2 regions of the Azotobacter bryophylli genome follow, and region 1 is predicted to be linked to the other one. Evidence: predicted binding sites of a transcription regulator. Region 1 holds the regulator's gene; the other holds the start of a gene.
The links. The regulator FliA, encoded in region 1, starts transcription of late flagellar genes. The targets are predictions, from matches to a motif close to CTAAAGTTTNNNNNNNNNNNGCCGNTAA.
Positions count from the first base shown of each region.

Region 2: the regulator FliA is predicted to act here: its motif matches at 1,566-1,593, upstream of ACFOJE_RS19160 (methyl-accepting chemotaxis protein).

Region 1 is NZ_JBHRSJ010000017.1:65,054-77,047, forward strand. Features, by position in the region: gene flhB (flagellar biosynthesis protein FlhB) at 1-504, shown strand, start outside; gene flhA (flagellar biosynthesis protein FlhA) at 516-2,606, shown strand; gene flhF (flagellar biosynthesis protein FlhF) at 2,603-4,918, shown strand; gene ACFOJE_RS10130 (hypothetical protein) at 4,918-5,457, shown strand; gene ACFOJE_RS10135 (flagellar protein FlhE) at 5,454-5,876, shown strand; gene ACFOJE_RS10140 (RNA polymerase sigma factor FliA) at 6,023-6,718, shown strand; gene ACFOJE_RS10145 (HD domain-containing phosphohydrolase) at 6,828-8,519, shown strand; gene ACFOJE_RS10150 (flagellar protein FlaG) at 8,575-8,955, opposite strand; gene ACFOJE_RS10155 (UDP-glucose dehydrogenase family protein) at 9,148-10,503, shown strand; gene ACFOJE_RS10160 (hypothetical protein) at 10,767-11,699, shown strand; gene ACFOJE_RS10165 (hypothetical protein) at 11,708-11,994, shown strand, end outside.
Region 2 is NZ_JBHRSJ010000035.1:51,113-63,106, reverse strand. Features, by position in the region: gene ACFOJE_RS19160 (methyl-accepting chemotaxis protein) at 1-1,307, opposite strand, end outside; gene ACFOJE_RS19155 (DUF2934 domain-containing protein) at 1,720-1,941, shown strand; gene ACFOJE_RS19150 (SDR family NAD(P)-dependent oxidoreductase) at 1,950-2,711, opposite strand; gene ACFOJE_RS19145 (amino acid ABC transporter ATP-binding protein) at 2,778-3,539, opposite strand; gene ACFOJE_RS19140 (amino acid ABC transporter permease) at 3,532-4,197, opposite strand; gene ACFOJE_RS19135 (amino acid ABC transporter permease) at 4,210-4,851, opposite strand; gene ACFOJE_RS19130 (transporter substrate-binding domain-containing protein) at 4,874-5,767, opposite strand; gene pdxR (MocR-like pyridoxine biosynthesis transcription factor PdxR) at 5,969-7,447, shown strand; gene ACFOJE_RS19120 (aspartate aminotransferase family protein) at 7,505-8,821, opposite strand; gene ACFOJE_RS19115 (MFS family transporter) at 9,003-10,298, opposite strand; gene ACFOJE_RS19110 (sigma-54-dependent transcriptional regulator) at 10,678-11,994, opposite strand, start outside.

The sequences.
Region 1 (11,994 bases):
GCCAAGAAGCTGCGCATGAGCAAGGAGGACATGCGCCAGGAGCACAAGGAGACGGAGGGCGACCCGCACGTCAAGGGCCGCATCCGTTCCCAGCAGCAGGCCATGGCCCGGGCGCGGATGATGAGTAAGGTGCCGACCGCCGACGTGATCGTCACCAACCCGACGCACTACGCCGTCGCCCTGAGCTACCAGGACGGGCAGATGGCGGCGCCGCGGGTGGTGGCCAAGGGCACCGAAGCGGTGGCCGCGCGCATCCGGGAGGTGGGCGGCGAGCACGGCGTGCCGTTGCTGGAGGCCGCGCCGCTGGCGCGGGCCCTGTATTTCCACGTGGATCTCGACCAGGAGATCCCGAGCGAACTCTACACCGCCGTGGCCGAGGTACTGGCCTGGGCCTACCGCCTCAAGCGGGTCCGGGAAGAGGGCGGCGAAGCGCCGGCCACCCCGCACGACCTGCCGGTACCGGCGGGAATGGACGAGCGCCGCCCACGCGGCAAACCTGAATAACCGAGGAACCGATGAAAGCACTGACCGATCTGCTGGGGCGCACCCCCTGGCTGGCCAATGCGGACCTGAAGATGCTGGCCGGGCCAGTCCTGATCATCCTGATCCTGTCGATGATGATCCTGCCGCTGCCGCCGTTCATCCTCGACCTGTTCTTCACCTTCAACATCGCCCTGGCGATCATGGTGCTGCTGGTCAGCATGCTCACCGAGAAGCCGCTGGATTTCGCGGCCTTCCCCTCGGTCCTGCTGTTCACCACCCTGCTGCGCCTGTCCCTCAACGTCGCCTCGACCCGGGTGGTGCTGATGGAGGGCCACCAGGGCACCGGCGCCGCCGGCAAGGTGATCGAGGCCTTCGGCGAATTCCTCATCGGCGGCAACTTCGCCGTCGGCCTGGCGGTGTTCATGATCCTGGTGATCATCAACTTCATGGTGATCACCAAGGGCGCCGGGCGGATCGCCGAGGTGGGCGCGCGCTTCACCCTCGACTCCATGCCCGGCAAGCAGATGGCAATCGACGCCGACCTCAACGCCGGCCTGATCGGCGAGGCCGAGGCGCGCCAGCGCCGCCGCGAGGTGGCCCAGGAAGCCGACTTCTACGGTTCCATGGACGGCGCCAGCAAGTTCGTCCGCGGCGACGCCATGGCCGGCCTGGTGATCATGGGCGTGAACATCCTCGGCGGCCTGCTGATCGGCATGCTGCAGCACGGCATGAGCTTCTCCGACGCGGCGCACACCTACGTCATCCTGACCATCGGCGACGGCCTGGTGGCGCAGATCCCGGCGCTGGTCATCTCCATCGCCGCCGGCGTCACCGTGTCCCGGGTGAACACCGAGCAGGACGTCGGCCAGCAGATGATCGGCCAGCTGTTCAACCGGCCGCAGGTGCTGTTCATCGCCGCCGGGGTGATCGGCCTGCTCGGCCTGGTGCCGGGCATGCCCAACTTCGTCTTCCTGCTGTTCGCTTCCCTGCTCGGCGGCCTGGGCTGGTGGATGACCCAGCGCGAGCAGACGCAACTGCTGGACAAGGCGGTCAAGGAAGTACCGCAGGCCGCCCTGGAAACCCCGGAAGCCAGCTGGGACGACGTGCAGCTGGTGGACACCCTGGGCCTGGAGGTCGGCCACCGGCTGATCCCGCTGGTGGACAACCGCCAGCAGGGCGAGCTGCTCACCCGGATCAAGAGCGTGCGCAAGAAGTTCGCCCAGGACGTCGGCTTCCTGCCGCCGGTGGTGCACATCCGCGACAACCTGGAGCTCGGCCCCAACACCTACGTGATCACCCTCAAGGGCGTCGAGATCGGCCGCGGCGAGATCTATCCCGGCAAGTGGCTGGCGATCGACCCCGGTCAGGTCAGCGGCAAGCTCGACGGCGTTCCCACCACCGACCCGGCGTTCGGCCTGCCGGCGATCTGGGTCGACCCCAAGCTGCGCGAGCACGGACAGATCTACGGCTACACGGTGGTCGACGCCGGCACGGTCACCGCCACCCACCTCAACCACCTGCTGCACCGCCATGCCGCCGATCTGCTCGGGCGCAGCGAGGTGCAGCGCCTGCTGGACAAGCTCGGCGGGGAGAACAAGGCACTGGTCGAGGAGGTCGTGCCCAAGGTGGTCTCCCTCGGCACCCTGCAGCGCATCTTGCAGAGCCTGCTGGAGGAAGAGGTGTCGATCCGCGACCTGCAGACCATCCTCGACGCGCTGGCCGAGCACGGCGCGGGGCAGCCGGCCGACGCCCAGGATCTCGCCGCCGTGGTCCGCGTGGCCCTGGGCCGCGCCATCACCCAGCAGTGGTTCCCCGGCCAGACCGAGCTGCACGTGATCGGCCTCGACTTCAACCTGGAACAGGTGCTGATGCAGGCGGTGAACAGCGGCGGCGCGCTGGAGCCGGGGCTGGCCGACAACCTCATGCAGCAGACCGAGACCGCCCTGGCCCGCCAGGAAGCCAGCGGCGAACCGCCGGTGCTGGTGGTGCCGGCCAGGCTGCGCGCCCTGCTGGCGCGCTTCCTGCGCCGCCGCCTGCGCCAGCTGGCGGTGATGTCGCTGATGGAAATTCCCGAAGACCGCACCCTGCGGGTAACCAGCCTGATCGGAGGCAATAACCGATGAGCGTCAGACGTTTCGTCGCGGCCAACAGTCGCGAGGCCATGCGCCTGGTGCGCGCGGCCCTGGGCGAGGATGCCCTGATCCTGTCCAACCGCAGCATTCCCGAAGGGGTGGAGATCCTCGCCCTGGCCGAGGACGACCAGCAGCTGCTCGCCGCCAGCGCCACCCCGCAACCGCCGGCCGCGCCCCCGGCTCCCAGACCGGCCCCGCCCGCCGCGCCGGCCGCCTCGCCGCCGCCGATGAACTACCGCCAAGCCTCCAGCCTGGCCGCCTACGCCGCCCAGGCCCCGCGCCCGGATGAAGCCCCGGTCGCGGCCGCCGATTTCGCCGCCCTCGGCCAGCGCCTGCTCGGCGAGATCCAGGACATGCGCGCGCTGCTCGACCGGCAGATACAGGCCCCGCAGACCGCCGGCTGCCGCGCCCAGCTGCAACAGCGCCTGCTCGGCGCCGGCTTCGGCCCCTGGCTGAGCGGCGAGATCCTCGCCAGCTTGCCGGCCGAGCTGGCCGCGGCGGGCGCCGACGACCCAGCCCTGCAGGCCTGGCTGGAGCGCCAGCTGGCGGCGCACCTGCCGGTGCAGGAGGACGAATCCGACCTGCTCGACCACGGCGGGGTGATCGCTCTGGTCGGCCCCACCGGAGTCGGCAAGACCACCACCACCGCCAAGCTGGCGGCACGCTACGTGATGCGCCACGGCGGCAGCCAGGTGGCCCTGGTCACCACCGACAGCTTCCGGATCGGCGCCCATGAACAGCTGCGCATCTACGCCCGCCTGCTCGGCGTCGAGGTGCACGCGCTGGGCGCCGACGCACCGCTCGACGCCCTGCTCGCCGAACTGGCCGGCAAGCGCCTGGTCATCATCGACACCGTCGGCATGAGCCAGCGCGACCAGCGCCTGCTGGTGCAGATCAACCAGCTCGGCGCCGCCGGCCGCCCGGTGCGGCTGATGCTGCTGCTCAACGCCGCCAGCCACGGCGACACCCTGGAAGAGGTGGTCGACACCTACCAGCGCGCCGCCCTGGCCGCTGGCAACCGGCTCGCCGACTGCATCGTCAGCAAGTCCGACGAGGCCGCGCGGCTGGGCCCGGTGCTGGACATCCTGATCCGCCACGGGCTGCGCCTGCACTACCTGTCCACCGGCCAGCAGGTGCCCGAGGACCTGCAGCCGGCCGAAGCCCTGCCGCTGCTGCGCCAGGCCCTGGCGGTCAGCCAGCCGTCGCCCTTCGTTCCGGAAAACCCGCCCGCCGGCAACCACCAGCGCCTGGACGTCTGGGCCCGCGGCCTGCTCGGCCAGGGCCGCGCGCTGGCCGCGGTGCTCGACAGCCTGCGCCGGGAAGTCGACGGCTTCGCCTTGCTGGAAAGCGCCTGGCGCCTCGCCGCACTGCCGGTCGGCGTGCAGGGCGAGCGTCTGAGCCGCCTGCTCGCCGCCCTGGACGCCGCACCGCCGGTCAGCGGTCCGCGGCAGCTGCTGTGGGGACGAAGCAAACCGGTGTCCGGCGCGACTTGGAACATGCCGCTGCTGGCCCTGGACGCCGCGGGCCGGCTGCAGGTGCGACCCTGGCTGGCCCACTGGCTGCCCACCGGCCAGGCGCAGCGCCTGCTCTGGGCCGGGGAGCGGCTGAGCGCGCGCCGCCACCTGCTGGCGGCCTGCCCGGACGGCGAGGCCCTGCGCCAACTGGCCGACCTGCGCAGCCCCTGGCTGTGCCCGGTAGGCAGCAGCAACCGGGTCGGCTACCAGGGCGGGCGCTATACCCTCGGCCAGTTGGCCGAGGTCAGCGAATTCCATTCCAGCCTGACGCTGCGCCACCGCGGCCGGACCCTGCAACTGGAGCTGAATCAGCTGCCGGTGCAGCTGCGCGGCCCCAGCGCCGAGATGCCGTTCTGGCCCGTGCAGGCCTGGTTCGGCGCCCTGCGCGATCCCGATAGCGGCCAGCCGCTCGCCCAGCGCCAGTGGCTGGCCTGGTCGCCGCAGCCGGGGCGGGAGTCCCTCGCCGAGCAGGCCGACGGTCTACGCCTGCAGCTGTCCTACGACGACCTGCCGGCACTGACCCTGCGCGCCTGGCAGGCCCTGGGCGAATCCCACGGCCAGCTGCAAACCGAACTGCGCCTGTTCCTCGCCGCCGGCCTCGCCGCCTGCGCCAAGCGCCTGGATCAGGCCACGGAGGACTGGGCGATGGACGTCCGCGCGCAGCTGCTCGGCCTCTGCCCCGGCCGCCGCCAGCGCGGCCCGGCCCAGCAGCTCGAGGCCCTGCTGCATCTGCTGACCGCCGGCGACGCCTTCCGCCAGCTCGGCGCCGCCGGCGACGGGCTGCACTGATGCCCATCGCCGGAACCGGCAGCCACGGGCTGGGCATCGACCAGGCCGCCGGCCTGCGCCGCTGGGCCGAGCAGCAGGGCCTGGCGGCTGCGCCAGCGCCCGCCGCCGAGCCGCCGCCGGCGGCGCCGACCGAGCGCCGTACCCTGATGGTGGTCGGTCTGTCGTCCGGACCGGAGCGGCAACAGCTGGAGTGGGTACGGCAGGCCCTGGCGCGCTGGTACGCCAACGGCCACGCCTGGCTCGGCGCCCCCGACCACTGGCGCCTGGTCGCCCTGCAGGCGGACAGCCCGCATCTGCACACCCTGGCCTGCCAGCAACCGCGTTGGGGCCTGTGGGTGGACGGCGACCTGGACAGCTTCCGCCGCGCCTACCTGTGCCTGCGCCGGCTGCGCGAAAGCGGCGGGCCGCGTCGCCTGCTGGTCCTGCATCCGGGCTTCCCCAGCCATGCCGGCCTGCTCGACAACCTGCGCCAGGCCGCCGCCCGCTTCCTCGACATCGAGCTATTGCTGCTCGCCGAACAGCCGGTGGCGACGCCATGAGCCGCATCGCTCGCCGGCTGCTCCCGGCGCTGTTGCTCTGCCAGCTCTTCGCCGCCGCGGCCGCCGACGGCCCGCCCGCAGTGGAGGCCGGCCCCGGCAGCTGGCACGGCCGCATCGGCAATCTCTGGCTGCGCCTGCCCGGCCGGGAAACCGCCAGTTCAGCCCTGCAGCCGCCGACGCTGGCCCACGGCCGGCGACTCGCCCAGGTGCGCTGGAGCTTCTCCCTGCCGCCGGCCGCACCGGTCCAGGCCTGGCTCTGCCACCCGAGCCGCTGCCTCGAACTGAAGCAGCCGCGCGGCAGCAGCGGGGTCCTGGCCGGCCTGGACGCCGGCCAGCCGTTGCAGCTGCGCTTTCGCCTGGCAGCCGGGGCAGAGCCCTTGCAGGTGCGCCAGATCGAGCTAATCGCCGAGTACCGCTAGCCGCGGCAAAGCCCGGAAAAGCCCGATTACCCGGCGACTGTTCCGGGCTTTCCCGCGGCTGGGGCAGGGTAACAATGGGAGACCGCGCTCCCGTGCCAACGGGCCGGGGACGGCGCGCCGCAACTCAAACACTCCGGGCCAGCAGGATGTATACGGCACAGGGCAAACTCAGACAGCGCGACCTGCTCGAACAGCATCTGCCCCTGGTGCGTCGGCAGGCCCTCAACCTGCAGACCAGACTACCGGCCAGCGTCGAGCTGGACGATCTGATCCAGGCCGGCACCATCGGCCTGCTCGACGCCCTCTCGCGCTACGACGTCGGCCAGGGCGCCAGCTTCGCCACCTTCGCCAGCCAGCGCATCCGCGGCGCGATGCTCGACGAGCTGCGCAGCCGCGACTGGGTGCCGCGCAGCGTGCGGCGCAATGCCCGGGAGCTGGAAGACACCATGCGCCGGCTGCAGCAGCGCCTCGGCCGCCCCCCCGAGGAGCGCGAAGTGGCAGCGGCCATGGGCCTCGATCTCGACGAATACCGCCAGCTGCTGATGGACACCAACGGCAGCCAGTTGGTGGCGATCGACGAACTGGGCGAGGACGAGATCGATGCCATGAGCAGCGGCCACTATGCCTCGCCCTTCGCCGAACTGGCCGAAGGGCGCGACCGAGAGCGCCTGGTCAAGGCCATCGAGGCGCTTCCCGAGCGGGAAAAGCTGGTGCTCGGCCTGTATTATCAGGAAGATCTCAACCTCAAAGAAATCGGCGCCGTTCTCAGGGTCAGCGAATCGCGCGTCTGCCAGCTGCACAGCCAGGCAGTCTCGCGCCTGCGCAGCAGCCTAGCCGAATAGCCCGCACCGGACTTCCGGCCGGCTCGCCGGCGGCTGCCGGTCTCCCCTGCAATCGCCATGACAGATGGAAACGGCCGAGCGCCTTGCCCCGCCGATGGTAAAGAACAGAATGGAACAGCCCAGCGAGTCGTATCTCCGCATCGAAAATCCCTCCCAGTGCCAGGATCTGCTGGAGAAACTCTGCGAACTGGGCGGCGTGCAGCTGCTCGGTCTGTCCCCCGACGGGCAGTCGCAACCGGTCCTGCTGATGGACGTGCACGCCGGCGAGCAGTTGGTCCTCGATCTGACCTCCTCGCCGGAACTGGCCCCGCAGCTGGCGAAGGACGGCGACGGTTGCCAGCTGACCGGCTGGGTCGACAGGGGACTGCTGCGCACGGCGCCGCTGCACGAATGGCTGCCCCTGGACGTGCCCGGGCGGACGCAGATGGCCTGTGCCTGGCCGGAGTGGGTGGAGATCCTGCAGCGCCGCGGCTCGTTCCGCGCCGAACTGACCTCGCGCATGACGGTGCCGGTGGAACTGCAGATGACCGCCGACGCCAAGCCGCTGGGCGGACGCCTGCTGAACCTGTCGCAGGGCGGTTGCCAGGTCGAGCTGCCGGCCACCCAGGCCGCCGAGCTGCAGATCGGACAGAGCATCGAGCGCATCACCCTGTGCTTCCCCAGCGGCCAGAAGATCGACCTGCAGGCGCAGATCCGCCAGCGCCAGGTCAGCCGGGACTGGCTGGCCGTGCGCTTCGGCTGCGCCTTCGGCGCCGTTCGCGCCGATCAGGAGCGGCGGCTGTGGTTCTACGTCCGCGAGATCGAGCGGGAGGCCGCACGCAGTGCCCTGGACGGGGACAATCGCGCCCCCTCGGCGCTGTTCCAACCGCCGCGCGCCGCTCCTCCCGGTCAGCGCCAGCACGGCCTCGATTACATCACACCGATGGCCAGACGCCTGGCGCGGGTGGCGCTCTACCTCAACAGCCAGTTGCTGCACCTGCAGCACGGCCAAAACATCGACCCGGCCCAACTGTCGCGCTTCACCGAATCCCTGCTCGCCCTGCTGGAGGACGATCGCGAAGAACTGCTGTTTGCCGTGCACTGCCTGACCGACGACCAACCGCTGATCCAGCACTGCATCGCCGTAGCCGTGCGCCTTTCCGATCTGGCCCGCAGCCAGGGGCTGCCCAACGACCTGATCAAGGCCATCTGCGCCTGTGCGCTGATCCACGACCTGGGCAAGGGCCTGCTGCCGCCGGAGCTGCTGCGCAGCGAATCCTTCGACCCGACCCAGCGGGAGGCCTTCGCCCGCCACGTGGAGCTACTGCGCGAACGGATGGTCGGCTGCAAGTGGCTGCCCGAAGCGGTGGTCAAGGGCGTGATCGGCAACATCAACGAGCGCCTGGACGGCAGCGGTTACCCACAGGGGCTCAAGGGCGAGCAGCTGGGCGAGCTGGCGCGCGTGGCGGCGGTGGTCGACGTCATCGACGCCATGGGCCGCCCCCGTCCGGACCGCCCGCAGCAGACCATCAGCGGCATCTACCGGGACCTGCTCAACCGCGACAGCCAGCTCGATCGGCGCTGGTGCCAGAACTACGTCCGCCACTTCGGCCTGATCCCGATCGGTACGCTGGTGCGCTTCGCCGGCGGCGCGCTGGGCTGGGTCGAGCGGCTGGACCGCGACCGGCGCATCGCCCAGGTCCGCCTCACCGATCAGCCCGGCCTGCGCGGCGCCGCCCTCAGCGAACCGGTCTCCGGCAGCGAATTGATCGCCCTGGGCCAGGTCGAGGGACTGGTGGCGCCGACGGCGAACGACGCCTGACGCCTGCCGACGGAGAGGGCACGGCAGCGGCCGAAGCCCGGTGCAGGCCCTGCCTTCAGGCCGTGCCCTGGAACAGGAGACCGCGCAGCTTGTCCAGGTTCTGGGCGAAGCGCAGCACCTCCTCGCTGGGGATCTGCAGGATCACCTTGCCACTATCCATGTCGACCACCTGGGTGACCACTCGCGAGTCCGGATCAGTCGGATCGCTCAGATGGAATTCGACACCGTAGTTCTTCAGCACTTCGTTGATGCGCTGCACCGGGGCAACCAGCTGATCGCGGGCGATCAGAGACGGCTGTGCGCTGTCGGACTGTGCGGCGGCACTACCGGCCACCGGCAACTGATCGAGGACCTTTTCCAGACGCTGGCGCGGCGTCAGATTGCTCAGCGACGGCGAAGAGGAGGCGCCACTGGCATCGAGCAGGGGGGAACTCATGTTTGTATCCTCCGTGAAAAAACGAGATGACCAAGGATCCTTATCGGCAGAGGGAATAGGAATCTTTAGCCGATCCCGTATCCAGCAGAAAATTCCCCATAAAAAACCGGCCTATGCCCTCCCTTGTTCGTGGCTTATGGCTCCGCGAGCAGATGGTAGACTTGCCCCGTAGCTAAGTTGGCGAGTCGCAGCATGAGAATCAGCGTATTTGGAAGCGGTTATGTGGGTTTGGTATCGGGCGCCTGTCTCGCCGACGTGGGACACGAGGTGCTCTGCATGGATGTCGATCCCGAGCGCATCGCCACGCTGCGCGCCGGGGAAGTACCTATCCACGAACCGGGCCTGGACGGACTGATCCGGCAGAATGCCGAGGCCGGCCGCCTGCGCTTCACCACCGATACCGAGGAAGCGGTGCAGTTCGGCAGCCTGCTGTTCATCGCCGTGGGCACGCCACCCGACGAAGACGGCAGCGCCGACCTGCAATACGTGCTGGCGGTGGCCGAGAGCATCGGCCGGTACATGCAGGACTACAAGGTGGTGATCGACAAGTCCACCGTGCCGGTGGGCACCGCCGACAAGGTCAGGGCCACCGTCCAGGCCGCCCTCGATGCCCGCGGCATCCCGCTCGATTTCGACGTCTGCTCCAACCCGGAATTCCTCAAGGAAGGCGCCGCCATCGAGGACTTCACCCGCGGCCCGCGCATCGTCGTGGGTACCGACTCGGAGCGGGTTCGCGAAGCCATGCGCGAGTGCTACGCGCCCTACAACCGCAACCACGACAAGCTGATGTTCATGAGCGTGCGCGCCGCCGAGCTGACCAAGTACGCGGCCAACGCCATGCTCGCCACCAAGATCAGCTTCATGAACGAAATGGCCAATCTGGCCGAACGCCTGGACGTGGACATCGAGGAAGTACGCCGCGGCATCGGCTCGGACCCGCGCATCGGCTACCACTTCATCTATCCGGGCTGCGGCTACGGCGGCTCCTGCTTCCCCAAGGACGTCCAGGCCCTGTGCCGCACCGCCCGCCAGGTCGATTACCCGGCCCAGCTGCTGGAGGCGGTCGAGGAGGTCAACAACCGGCAGAAGGGCACGCTGTTCGCCAAGCTGAACCAGGCCCTGGACGGGCAGCTGGCCGGCAAGACCATCGCCCTCTGGGGCCTGGCCTTCAAGCCCAATACCGACGACATGCGCGCCGCCCCCAGCCGCACCCTGATGGAGGCCCTCTGGGCGGCCGGCGCCAAGGTGCAGGCCTACGATCCGGAAGCGATGAAGGAATGCCGGAGAATCTACGGCGAACGCGACGATCTGATGCTGGCCGGAGATCGCATCCAGGCGGTGAGAGGCGCCGATGCCCTGGTGATCTGCACCGAATGGAAGGAATTCCGCACGGTGGATTTCGCCTGGCTCAAGCGGGAGCTCAACCTGCCGGTCGTGGTGGACGGCCGCAACCTCTACGAGCCCAAAGCGCTGCAGCAGGCGGGACTGCTGTATTACGGGGTGGGAAGGGGAGACTCGGCAAGCCGCTGTGTCCGCCCCGAAGCATAAGCCTGAAGTGCCGGGCATGACTCTCCAGGCACCGTCGCCAAGTGTCGTGCTGCCGCCTCCAGGCCGCTCCATGCAGGTTATCGCCTCACCGAGAGACATCCGAACTAGCGAAACGGAAAGCCAAAATGGCGCAATTCCCGACCCTTGCTCATCGGTTCCGGCTAGAGCGGCATATGATTACGCCCCGCTCGGACGCAGCAACGGACTCTCTCAATACTGAATGCTTCACTTGACTGTAATGTCGTCGTCAAGGCCGCCTATTAATGGAAATTTCATTCTTCACAAGTCATACGAACTCTGACCGCGTCATCGAGATCCTGCAGGATATCGACCATGCACTTGCCATCAACCAGCAGCGATTTTTCGAAGTTCGCGGTTGTTGCGATGCGCGTCAGGGCGGTAAGAACTCCATTGCCTTCTCCCCATCGCTGAATCCGGATGAGAGCGAAGAAAAGCTGCAGGACTGCATTGTCCTGACCGAAAGTCCCATGACCAGGCAGGACACGACCAACCTATATGTCACGGTCGATGATGCCCGCGCCGTATTCATCGCGCTGCTGGACAGACTGACCACCGAGCTCGGCCTGCAGCCCTATACATCCATCATGTCGGCGGACATATCGATTTCGCCCCTTGCCAGAATCCATCCTTCTGCCTGTCTGGAGGAGGGGGTCAAGATTAGTGACGGTGCGGTGATATCCGCTGGCTGCGTGATAAAGCGCGGCACTCAAATCGGATGTAATACCGTCATTCGAGAAAACAGCGTGATCGGCTGCGACGGAATAACGGTATACAAGAATAAGAATGGGGATCTGATGAAGTTCCCCCATGTCTGCGGCGTCGTCATCGGAGAGAACACCGAAATAGGCGCCGGCTGCGTCGTAGCGAGAGGAATATTGAGCTCGACCCGGATTGGCAGCAATGTCGTGATCGGCAATCTCAGTAACATCGGACATGGCGCGACCGTCGCCGACGATGTCTGGATGTCCGTCGGTACCCTGATAGGCGGACATACCCATATCGGGCGCAAGGCCACCATCGGCATGGGTTCCAGAATCCGTGACAATCAACTCGTCGGCGACCATGCCTCGATCGGTATGGGCAGCGTGGTGGTCAAGTCCGTCGATCCCGGGACCTCGGTATTCGGCAATCCGGCCAAACGCATGGCAACCCTGACAACCGGCCCCAAACGCTGAGGAAAGAAATGCAGGTCAAGACAGCCTTCCCATTCAAGGGTGGGAGAACCTACGTGCATGGCACCAGCATGTTCGATGAGATAGGGGAGCTTCTGAAGAGTCAGGGATGCGTCGGTGCCCGAATCGATATTGCCTTTCGCAAGATGATTCCGAACCCGAACTGCACGCTGGAAATCCGTCCGCCGCAGGCGGATGACAGCGTCGTCGCCACCATAAGCCGGCCGGAGGGAGACGATCTGGTGATCTGCCTGAATCCCGAGGCAGAGATGGCCGAGCCGGTAGGCATCGAGTACGA
Region 2 (11,994 bases), on a different contig from region 1:
TGCTGCTCGGTGCGCGCCGACAGGTCGTTGTTGCCCGCGGCGATCTCGTCGCTGGCCGTCGCCACGCCCCGCGCGCCGCCCAGAACGCTCCGCACCGCGTCGGTCAGGCCGGCGCTGATCTGGTCGATGGCCATGGTCAGCTGGCCGATCTCGTCGGTCCGCCGGCTGTGGATGCGCCGCGTCAGATCGCCCTGCGCCAGCCACTTTGCCATCTGCGTGACCTCGCCCAGGGGCGCGCTGATGATGCGGCGGATGAAGGCGTAGAACAGGACGACGGACAGCAGCAGGACCACCGCCGCGATGGCGACGTTCTTCAGGATCAGGCTGCGGATCTGCGGGGCCCACTCGTCGATGTAGACGCTGCCGACGACCACCCAGTCCCAGTTCTGGAAGTAGGCGAACGACGCCACCTTGTCGCGCGGCGTGGTCTCGTTCAGCTCCCGGTTGAGCCACGGATAGCGGATGGTGCCGTTCTTCTGCTCGAGGATTTCCCTGAGGAATTCGCGGCCGTCGCTGTCCTTGCTGGTGATGCGGTTGGCCCCTTCGGAAACCGGATGGACCAGGAAGGTCCCATAATCCTTGCCCGGCCGGGCGTCCATCACGTAGAAGTACCCCGCCTTGCCGATCTTCATCGAGCGGATTGAGGCCTTGAGCTGCTCCACGTAGTCGGTGAAATCGAGCCCGACGAAGCTCAGCCCGATCGTCTCGCCCGCCGCATTCCGGATCGGGTTGTATTGCGTCAGGTACTGGCGCCCGAACAGGGTGGCCAACCCGGTGTAGCCGTTGCCGGCGAGCGCCGCCTGGTAGGCCGGATGGGAGCGGTCCAGCTGCGTGCCGACGGCGCGCTCGCCCTTCTCGTCCTTCAGCGAAGTCGTCACCCGGACGAAGTCGTCGCCGGCTCTGACGAAGACGGTGGCCACGGCGTCGGTGCTGGTGGTGAAGCGGTCCACCACCGAGAAGTCCTGGTTGAGGACCCGATCGCCGCTGCTGAGGAGCGGCACCTGCCGGCCCTGCGGCTCGCCGCTCGCATGGGCAAGCGAGAAGGGTCCCGCGAACGAGGCCTCCAGACTCTTGGCCAGGGCATCGACCCGATGCCGCGAATCCCGGTCGAAGGACTCGATCATGGCGACCAGCAGCCGGGTCTTCTCCCCGACGTCCTCGCCGGCGCGATTCTCGACGTAGTTGGTCATGGAGTAGCTGATGGTGACGATCAGCAGCGAGACCAGCAGCCCCACCAGGCCCAACACCGTCGCGGAGAGCTTTCCGCCCAGACTCAACCCATTCCACAGGCTTTTTATTTTTTTCATCTTTTTGTTCTTTGTTTTTCGGAAAGAGGATTGGCTCTACGGAAAGCGTCCGGCGAATTTCCCGAGGAAATCGACCGCTTCATTCCATCGAGCGACGAAAAAACAGGACAGCTATCGAATAACCGGCTCCTACATGGCTGATCGAATCGTGGCGGCCCATCCGAAGCGACGTTCGACGGTCGTTTCGGACGTGCGCCTGATGGCTCTTTGCCTTTGACGAACCCACTATACAGCTATCGGCCGCGGTGCCCATCAGCCTTATAGGCGTTTCGTATAGTTGCTTTAATCGCCGCCCCGACATCCGCTGCCGGCCATGGCATTCCGCGGCCGATCTCCTACCCTTGTAACGCCTCTCCCCTCTCGCCCCCCCTGGCGGGAGCCCTGCCGTAGCCACCGAAGAGGACGAACGACCATGAGCCACGACGAACAGCAGGAGCAGCACATTCGCGAACTGGCCTACCGGATCTGGGAATCGGAGGGCCGCCCGGAAGGACAAGCGATCAGGCACTGGCGCGAGGCCTGCGAACTGGTCGGAGCCACGGGCGGAGACTCGGGGGATACCCTGGACACCGCCTCGGGCGGGGTGGAAAGCGGCGTGGCGCCGCCCATGCCCGAGCGGCGCGCCGCCGGCTGAGGGGCGAATCAGGCGTCGCGGTCGATGGCGAACGGCGACCAGGCCTGGCGCACCGGCATCACTTCCATGCGGTTGACGTTCATGTGCGCCGGCAGGGTCGCCACGTAGTAGATCTGCTCGGCGACGTCCTCGGCGCTCAGCGGCGTGGTGCCACGGTAGAGCCGGTCGGAGGCGGCCTGGTCGCCCTTGGTGCGGACCAGGGTGAATTCGGTCTCGGCGATGCCCGGGGCCAGGTCGGTGACCCTCACCCCGGTGCCGAGCAGGTCGCAGCGCAGGTTGTAGGAGAACTGTTTGACGAAGGCCTTGGTCGCGCCGTAGACGTGGCTGCCCGGATAGGGCCACTGCCCGGCGATGGAACCGAGGTTGACGATGCTGGCGCCCTCGCCGGTCTCGATCAGGGTCGGCAGCAGGGCGTGGGTGACGCTGACCAGACCGATGACGTTGGTGTCGATCATGGTCAGCCAATCGCTCAGCTCGACGGTCTGCGCCGGCTCCGGCGCCAGCGCCAGGCCGGCGTTGTTGACCAGCGTGCGGACCCGGCGGAAGCCCTCGGGCAGCTCCGCGACCACCCGCGTCACCGCCGAGCCGTCGCGCACGTCGAGCGCCGCGACATGCACCGGCACCCTGCCCGCCAGCTCGTCCTGCAGCGCCTGCAAGCGCTCGACGCGCCGGCCGGTGAGGACCAGCGACCAGCCGGCGGCGGCGAAGCGACGGGCGGCGGCGCGGCCGAAGCCCGAGGTCGCGCCGGTGATGAAGACCACATTGCTCATGGAAAAACTCCGTTTCGATCGGCAAGACATGGGCCCGGCCCGGTCGGGGCCGGAAGCCCGGTGGAATCAGTCGCTCAATTCGAGGAAGCGGCGCACCCGCTCGCTGTCCGGGTCGGTGAAGAACTTCCCGGGGGCGGCCCGCTCGATGATCCGGCCCTTCTCCAGGAACACCACCTGGTCGGAGACGGCGCGGGCGAAGTCCATCTCGTGGGTCACCAGGATCATGGTGTGGCCCTCGGCGGACATCTGCTTCATCACCGCCAGCACCTCGCCGACCCGCTCGGGGTCGAGGGCCGAGGTGGGCTCGTCGAACAGCACCACCTCCGGCTCCATGGCCAGCACCCGGGCGATGGCGACCCGCTGCTTCTGCCCGCCGGAGAGACTGAAGGGGTAACTGTCGCGCTTGTGCGCCATGCCCACCTTCTCCAGCAGCTCGACGGCCCGGCGCCGCGCCTCCTCCTTGCCCAGGCCGCGCACGTGCACCGGCGCCTCCATGACGTTCTGCAGCACGGTCAGGTGCGGCCAGAGGTTGAAGCCCTGGAAGACCATGCCGGTCCGCGCCCGGATGGAGGCGAGCCGGCGGGCGGACAGGGGCCGGCCGTTCCGCTCGTCGACGCCCATGCGCACGCCGCCGATGTGGATGCTCCCGCGGTCCGGCTCCTCCAGCCAGTTGATGCAGCGCAGCAGGGTCGACTTGCCGGAGCCGGAAGAGCCCAGCACGCTGACCACCTCGCCCCGCTTCACCTCCAGGTCGATGTCGCGCAGGACCTCCACCCCGTCGAAGCTCTTGCAGAGCCGGCGGATGCTCACGACCGGTAGTTCAGACATGTTCGAATCCCCTTTTCGCGCCGAAACGGGCGGACCACTTGATCAGCAGTTCGATGCCGATGCTGATGAGCCAGTAGAGCAGGATGACCATGAGGAAGGCCTCCATGGGCACGAAGTGGCTGGACTGGACCGAGTTGGCCGCCGCGGTCAGCTCCTGCACGGTGATGATGCCGAGGAAGGCGGTGTCCTTGAGGGCGAGGATCAGCTGGTTGCCCAGCAGCGGCCGGGTGCGGATCAGCAGCTGCGGCAGGACGAGCCGGCGGAAGGCCTTGCCCGGGGCGAAGCCGTGGGCCTGCGCCGCCTCGATCTGGCCGGCCGGCAGCATCGTCCGGCCGCCGCGCAGGATCTCGGCGAAGTAGGCGCCGTGGTACAGCACCAGGGCGATCATCCCGGCGCTCCAGGCCGGCAGGCGCACGCCGAGCTGTGGCAGGCCGTAGTACAGCAGGTAGACCAGCACCAGGAACGGCAGCATGCGCATGAGGTCGATGAAGCCGCGCAGCGCCCGCCGCGTAGGACCGGTGCGCCCTTCCAGGCCGTAGACCAGCAGGCAGCCGAGGGCGAAGGCCAGCAGCGCGGCGAGGAGGAAGATGGCGAGGGTGTCGAGGAAGCCGTCGAGGAAGGCCCCGCGGGCACGCCAGATGATTTCCCATGGGTTCATGCCCGTCTCCCGTCACATCGCCAGTCGGCCGGCCTTGCGCTCGGCCAGCGCCTGCAGCCGGACCAGCACGCCGAGGATGGCCATGTAGATCAGCGCCGCGGCGAGGATCGGCGGCAGCGGCTCGTAGGTCACCGCGCCGATGCGGTTGCTCACCCGGCTCAGGTCGACCAGGCCGATCACCGCGATGGCCGGGCTGCCCTTGATCAGGAAGGTCATCTCGTTGACCAGCCCGGGCAGGCTGCCGGCGAGCATCTGCGGCAGCATGATGCGGCGGAACAGCAGCCACGGGGTCATGCCGCAGGCCAGGGCGCTTTCCCGCTGGTCGCGGGAGAAGCCCAGGAAGGCGCCGCGCCAGATCTCCGCGTTGAAGGCCGCGGTGTTGGCGGTCAGGGCGAGGATCGCCGCGGCCTCGCGGCTCAGGTTCAGGCCCCAGCCCGGCGCGGCGAGGAAGACGAACAGGACCAGGGTCACCAGCGGCGTGGCCCGGGCCAGGCTGGTGTAGAGGATCAGCAGCTGGTCGAGGAAGGGAATCCGCGCCATCCGCAGCAGGGCGACGAGCAGCCCCAGGACCACGCCGAGGCCGATCGCCACGGCGGATATCCAGACGGTGACCCAGGCTCCGTCGAGCAGCAGCAGCCAGGCTTGTCCGTTCATGCGCTCACCTCCGCCCGTCCGCTCACTCGATGCCGGCCAGCCGGTGGAACTGCTCGGCGCTGGTGATGGGGCCGACGGGCAGCCCTGGGAACTCCTGGCCGTACCACTTGCGCTGCAGCTCGCCCAGGCGGCCGCTGGCGCGGACCTGGTCGAGGAAGCGGGTGAGGAAGGCCAGCAGCTCGGGACTGTTCTTCGGCACCGGCCAGGCGGCGTAGCCTTCGGCGGAGACCGGCAGGCCCTTGGCGAACACTCCGGGGCGGGCCCTGACCAGGTCGTTGACCGAGACGACGCCGTCGATCACGTAGTCCAGCCGGCCGTTGGCCAGGTCGGCGTAGGCCTCGGGATAGGACTGGTACTCGACTACCTCGCCCAGTTCGCCGCCGGTCTTCGCCAGCATCCGCTCCAGCTCGGGCAGGCGCGAGAGCAGCGCGCTACCGGCCTGCACGCCGAGCTTCCTGCCGCTCAGGCTGGCGATGCTGTCGAGGCGCTCGTCGTCCGCGCGGCGGATGAAGTAGTGCTGCGCCGAGGCGAACGGCGGGGCGAAGTCGAACACTCGCAGGCGCTCGTCGGTGACCAGGGCCCCGGTGAAGGCGAAGTCGTACTTGCCGCCGACCACCGCGGCCAGCAGCCCGGTCCAGGGCAGGATGTCCTGGCGCACCTCGAGCCGGGCGTAAGTCTGCAGCTCCTGCAGCAGGTCCTTGTGGAAGCCGTCCGGCTTGCCGTCGGTCATGAAGTTGTAGGGGGCGTAGTTGTCCTCGGTCGCCACCGTCAGATAACCGCGGCTGCGGATCTCCTCCAGGTCGGCGCGCGCGCCCAGGGACAACGCCAGCAGCGCCCCGGCCATCCCCAGCAGGGCTGCCCGGCGCCAGACGCCCCGGTTCCCGGAAGTTGCAGACTTGGCTTGCCGTTCTCGCATGTGATCGCTCCCTTGCCGAAGCCCGACGGACGGGAAAACCGCCTGCGCCGGGGCGTTGTTGACCGCTTGCCGAGCCACCATAGGGCCGCGCTTCCGGCCCCGGTTAGGGACAGTTGGCGGCATTCGCCGGGACAGCGCGAGCGGCGGCTTTCTGGCCTGCTCCTTGCTGGGAGGAAGGGTTGATGCGGTAAGGGAGCAACCATGATCGACCACTTCTTCCACCTGGATTTCGACAGCCAGCGGGGGCTGCAGGAGCAGCTCCGCGAGTCGCTGGTGGGGGCCATCCTCAGCGGGATCTTCCCCGCCGACGAGCCCCTGCCCTCGTGCCGGCGGCTGTCCCAGCAGCTGTCCGTCTCGCGCAATACCGTGGCCCTGGTCTACGAGAGCCTGCTGGACAGCGGCTACCTGCAGAGCCGGCCGCGCAGCGGCTACTACCTGCACCCGGACTACCGCGGCCCGGGCGCGCCGAAGGCCGCCGCGGCGCAGGAGGAACGGTGCGAGGAACGGGCGGCCGGCGCCCCGGAATGGGGCGAGCGTCTCAAGTGCCAGCCCAGGATGCGCCAGGGACTGCTGCGGCCGAGCAACTGGATGCAGTTCGCCTACCCCTTCATCTACGGCCAGCCGAACAGCGAGCTGTTCCCCCTGGAGCAGTGGCGCGAGGCGTCCCGCGACACCCTGCGCACGGAGCGCAACCACGAATGGATCTTCGACGGCGTCGACCGCGACGACCCGCTGCTGATCGAGCAGCTGCGCACCCGGGTGCTGCCCAAGCGCGGCATCTGGGCCGAGCCGGAGCAGATCCTGATCACCCTCGGCTCGCAGAACGCGCTCTACCTGCTGGCCACCCTGCTGATGGGCAAGGGCACCCGGGTCGGCATGGAGAACCCGGGCTACCGGGACGCCTGGAACGTCTTCGACCTGCGCGGCGCGGACATCCACCTGCAGGAGGTGGACGGCGAAGGCATGCGGATCGACGCGCGGCTGGACGGCTGCGAGTACCTCTACCTCACCCCCGGCCATCAGGTGCCCACCGGCGTGACCCTGAGCCCGGAACGGCGCCGGGCGCTGCTGCGGCGGATCGAGCGGGAAGACCAGATCGTCATCGAGGACGACTACGACGCCGAGCTGAACCTGGACAACCACCCGCAGCCGGCGCTCAAGGCCGCCGACCGCCACGGCCGGGTGGTCTACATCAGCAGCCTGTCGAAATGCCTCTCCCCCGGCCTGCGCATCGGCTACCTGGTGGCCGACGCCGAACTGGTCGCCGAGCTGCGCGCCCTGCGCCGGCTGATGTACCGCCACCCGCCGCTGAACAACCAGCGCCTGCTCGCCCAGTTCCTCGCCCAGGGCAACTACGACGCCCACCTGCGCCGCTTCCGCAGCGAGCACGCCCGGCGCCAGGACGAGCTGCAGCGGGCCATCGACAGCTACCTGGGCGGCTGCCGGCGGATCAGCGCCTCGGGCGCCGGCGCCTTCTGGATGGAAGCGCCGCCGGGCACCGACACCCAGCGCCTGGCCTGGGCCGCGGCGCGTCGCAGCGTGATGATCGAGACCGGCGCCCAGCACTTCTTCGACGGCGAGGCGCCGGCCAACTGCTTCCGCCTGGGCTTCCACGTGCTCGAACGGCAGCGGATCGGGCTCGGCATCCGCCTGCTGGCCGAGTCGCTGGAGCAGCTCTGAGGGAACGCGAACGGCGAGAGGGACGGCGCCCGCCGTCCCTACCGTGCCGACCGGCACTCAGCGCTGCAGCGCGGCCAGGGCGTCGTCGTAGATGTCCAGCGCCAGGAGGACCTGCTCGCGGCTGACCACGCACGGCGGAACCACGTGGACGCGGTTGTCGACGACGAAGGCGAGCAGCCCGCGCGCCAGCAGCGCGGCCTTCAGCCGGGCCATCTGCGCCGAAGGAAGCGGCGCCCGGGTCGTCCGGTCGGCGACCAGTTCGATGGCCCAGAACAGGCCGAGGCCGCGCACCTCGCCGACGCACTCGTGGCGGTCGGCCAGGCGCTTGAGGCCGGGGCCGAGCAGCTCGCGGCCGATGGCGTCGGCATGGCCGACGAGGTTCTCCTCCTCCATGGCGTCCAGGGTCGCGACGATCGCCGCCATCGCCAGGGGATGACCGGAATAGGTCAGGCCGCCGGGGAACACCCGCTCGTCGAAGAAGCGGCAGATCTTCTCCGCGATCATCACCCCGCCGGCCGGCACGTAACCGGAGTTCACCCCCTTGGCGAAGGTGATCAGGTCGGGGATCACGTCGAACTGGTCCAGCGCCAGCCAGCTGCCGGTGCGGCCGAAGCCGGCCATCACCTCGTCGAGGATCAGCAGGATGCCGAACTCGTCGGCCAGCGCGCGCACCCCGGGCAGATAGCCCCTGGGCGGCACCAGGATGCCGGCGGTGCCCGGCACCGACTCCAGCAGCAGCGCCGCCACCGTGCCCGGCCCCTCGCACTCGATCACCCGGCGCAGGTGATGCAGCGCCCGCCGGCACTCCTCCTCCTCGGTCCTGGCGTCGAACTCCGAGCGGTACAGGTAGGGGTTGAAGAAGTGCGCGTGGTCGGTGGCGAACTCGTTGGGAAAGCGCCGCGGATCGCCGGTGGCGACGATGGCGCTGCCGGTATTGCCGTGGTAGGAGCGGTAGGCCGAGAGGATCTTGCGCCGGCCGGTGTAGAGCCGGGCCATGCGCATGGCGTTCTCGTTGGCGTCCGCCCCGGCGTTGGTGAAGAACACCTTGGAAAAGCCCGCCGGCGCCCGCGCCAGGATGCGCCGAGCGGCCTCGCCGCGGGCCAGGTTGGCGGTCGACGGGGCGATGGTCGCGAGGGTCGCGGCCTGCTCCTGGATCGCCCGGATCACCCTGGGATGCTGGTGGCCGATGTTGGTGTTGACCAGTTGGCTGCTGAAGTCCAGGTAGCGCCTGCCGGCGAAGTCCCAGACCTCGCAGCCGAAGCCGCCGGCGATGACCAGCGGGTCCAGCCGGCCCTGGGCCGACCAGGAGTGGAAGACGTACTGGCGGTCCAGTTCGTAGACGTATTCGTTGGTAGGACTCGACGCCCTTTGCATGATGACTCCCCCGCTCGCGGAAACATGACGACGGCCGGCGCCCGCCGACCCTCTGCACGTCTTCACGATAGAAACAAATGGCGAACTGGCCATAGAGCCAGACAGGGGGCGGCGGCGAGCCAGCGCGGGAGAACCGGCGGCCGGCTCGCACTCCTCGCGGAGGCGAGCCGGGGAACCGCGATCAGCGGTCGTGGTGCAGGTAGGCGGCCTGCTTCGGCAGACGCAGGCTGAAGAGGAAGCCGATCACCAGCATGCCCGAGACGTACCAGTAGAAGGCCTCTTCATGGCCGATGGCCTTCAGGCTCAGGGCCACGTACTCGGCGGAACCGCCGAACACGGCGTTGGCCACCGCGTAGGACAGGCCGACGCCCAGGGCGCGGACTTCGGTGGGGAACATCTCGGCCTTCACCAGGCCGCTGATGGAGGTGTAGAAGCTGGCGATGGCCAGGGCCAGGACGATCAGCAGGGAGGCCATCACCGGGCTGTCGACGCTCTTCAGCGCCATCAGGATCGGCAGGGTGCACACCGCGCCCAGGGCGCAGAACCAGAGCATCGAGGCGCGCCGGCCGATACGGTCGGACAGCATGCCGAACAGCGGCTGCATCAGCATGAAGCAGAGCAGCGCCACGGTCATCACGCCGCTGGCGGTCTTGGCGTGCATGCCGACGGTGTTGACCAGGAACTTCTGCATGTAGGTGCTGAAGGTGTAGAAGATCAGCGAGCCGGCGGCGGTGTAGCCGACCACGGTGATGAAGGCCGCCTTGTGGTGCTTGAACAGCTCGGCCAGGCTGCCGGCCTTCTTGCTGGCGCGGGTCTCTGCGCTGCTGGTTTCCTCCAGCGAGCGGCGCAGCAGCAGGGAGATGACCGCGGCTAGGGCGCCGACCACGAACGGGATGCGCCAGCCCCAGGCGCGCAGCTCCTCGGTGGTGAGCAGCTGCTGCAGGATCACCACCACCAGCACGGCCAGCAGCTGGCCGCCGATCAGGGTGACGTACTGGAAGGAGCCGTAGAAGCCGCGCCGGCCCTTGAGCGCCACTTCGCTCATGTAGGTGGCGGTGGTGCCGTACTCGCCGCCGACCGAGAGCCCCTGGAACAGGCGGGCGACCAGCAGCAGCGCCGGGGCGGCCACGCCGATGCTGGCGTAGGTGGGCAGGCAGGCGATGGCCAGGGAGCCGGCGCACATCATCAGCACCGAGATCATCATCGAGCTCTTGCGCCCGTGCTTGTCGGCGATGCGGCCGAACAGCCAGCCGCCGATCGGGCGCATCAGGAAGCCGGCGGCGAACACGCCGGCGGTGTTCAGCAGCTGCACGGTGGGGTCGTCGGAGGGGAAGAACGCCGGGGCGAAATAGATGGCGCAGAAGGCGTAGACGTAGAAGTCGAACCATTCGACCAGGTTGCCGGAGGAGGCACCGACGATGGCGAAGATGCGCTGTCGGCGCTCGGCGGCGGTGTACAGAGGTTCTTGTGCGGTCATGTTGAAGGTCTCACCGGGAAAATGGAGTCGAGCACGGCCGCGTGGGCCGGATCGGCATGGCGGCTGTCAGCGGGCTTCGCTCGGGCGGCGGGCCCGGGCCCCGGAGGACGCATCGAACGGATCGCGGCGGCGGATATGGCGGGAAATGCCGAGGGAACGGCCATGGGGCCGCAGGAGATCAATCATGGCTACTGCTCCGATTCTTAGAGTTGTAAGCGCCGCACGCGAACGAGCGCGCGGCTGCGCGAAACGGAGATAGCAGGATCCGCGCCAGACGCGGAAAGCCCCGGGCCATGCGGGCTTCGGCCCAGGCGGGGGAAATGGATCGGCGGATTTCTGCCGATCACCGAAGCGGCATCGGCAAGAATCCGCCGATCGCTCAGGCCTCGCCCTCGGCGAGGAAGTCGCTGCGGTTGAGGCCGTGGCGCTGCATCTTCTCGTTCAGGGTGCGCCGCGGCAGCTGCAGCAGGGCCATGGTCTCGGCGATGTTGCCGCGGCACTGCTGCAGGGCCTGACGCAGGCACTGGGCCTCGAAGGCCTCCAGCTGGGCAGCCAGCGACTGCGCCGGCAGCGCCGCGCCGGCGGCCCCGCCGGCCCCCAGGCCGAGGGCATGGCGCTCGGCGGCGTTGGCCAGCTCGCGGACGTTGCCCGGCCAGTCGTGGCCGAGCAGCTGCGCCAGCAGGTCGGGGCCCACCGGCCGCGGCTCGCGGCCATGCTGCTCGGCAGCAGCGCGGGCGAAGTGCTCGAACAGCAGCGGGATGTCCTCGCGCCGCTCGCGCAGCGGCGGGATGTGCAGCTCGGCGACGTTGAGGCGGTACAGCAGGTCCTCGCGGAAGCGCCCGGCGCGCACCTCGGCGGCCAGATCCGGCTTGGCCGCGCCGATCACCCGCAGGTCGACGGCGATGCTGCGGTTGGAGCCGAGCCGCTCCAGGCTCTTCTCCTGCAGCACGCGCAGCAGCTTGGCCTGCTGCGCCAGCGGCAGGCTCTCCACCTCGTCGAGGAACAGGGTGCCGCCGTCGGCGTGCTCGATGCGGCCGATGCGCTTGCCCTGGGCGCCGGTGAAGGCGCCGCCCTCGTGGCCGAACAGCTCGCTCTCGAACAGCTGCTCGGGAATCGCCGCGCAGTTGAGGGCGACGAAGGCCTTGCCGGCGCGCCGGCTGAAGTCGTGCAGGCAGCGCGCCACGCGCTCCTTGCCGCTGCCGGTCTCGCCGCGGATCAGCACGTTGACCGAGGTGTCGGCCAGTTCGAGGATCTGCCGGCGCAGCTCGCGGATCGCCGGCGAGATGCCGAGCAGGCTGGCCTCGATGCTGCCCTGCTGCGCCGCCTGGCGTCGCAGCGCGCGGTTCTCGCAGACCAGCCGGCGCTTGTCGAGGGCGCGCTGCAGGGTGCCGAGCAGGCGCTCGGGGGTGAACGGCTTCTCGATGAAGTCGTAGGCGCCCTGCTGCATGGCGCTCACCGCCATGGGCACGTCGCCGTGGCCGGTGACCATGATCACCGGCAGCTCGGCGTCCAGCGCGCGCAGGCGCTCGAGCAGGGCCAGGCCGTCCATGCCGGGCATACGCACGTCGCTGACCACCACCCCGGGGAAGTCCGCCGACAGCAGCGCCAGCGCCTCCTCGGCGCGGGCGCAGGTGCGCACCGACAGGCCGGACAGCTCCAGCCACTGCTCCACGGCCTCGCGGATCGACGCCTCGTC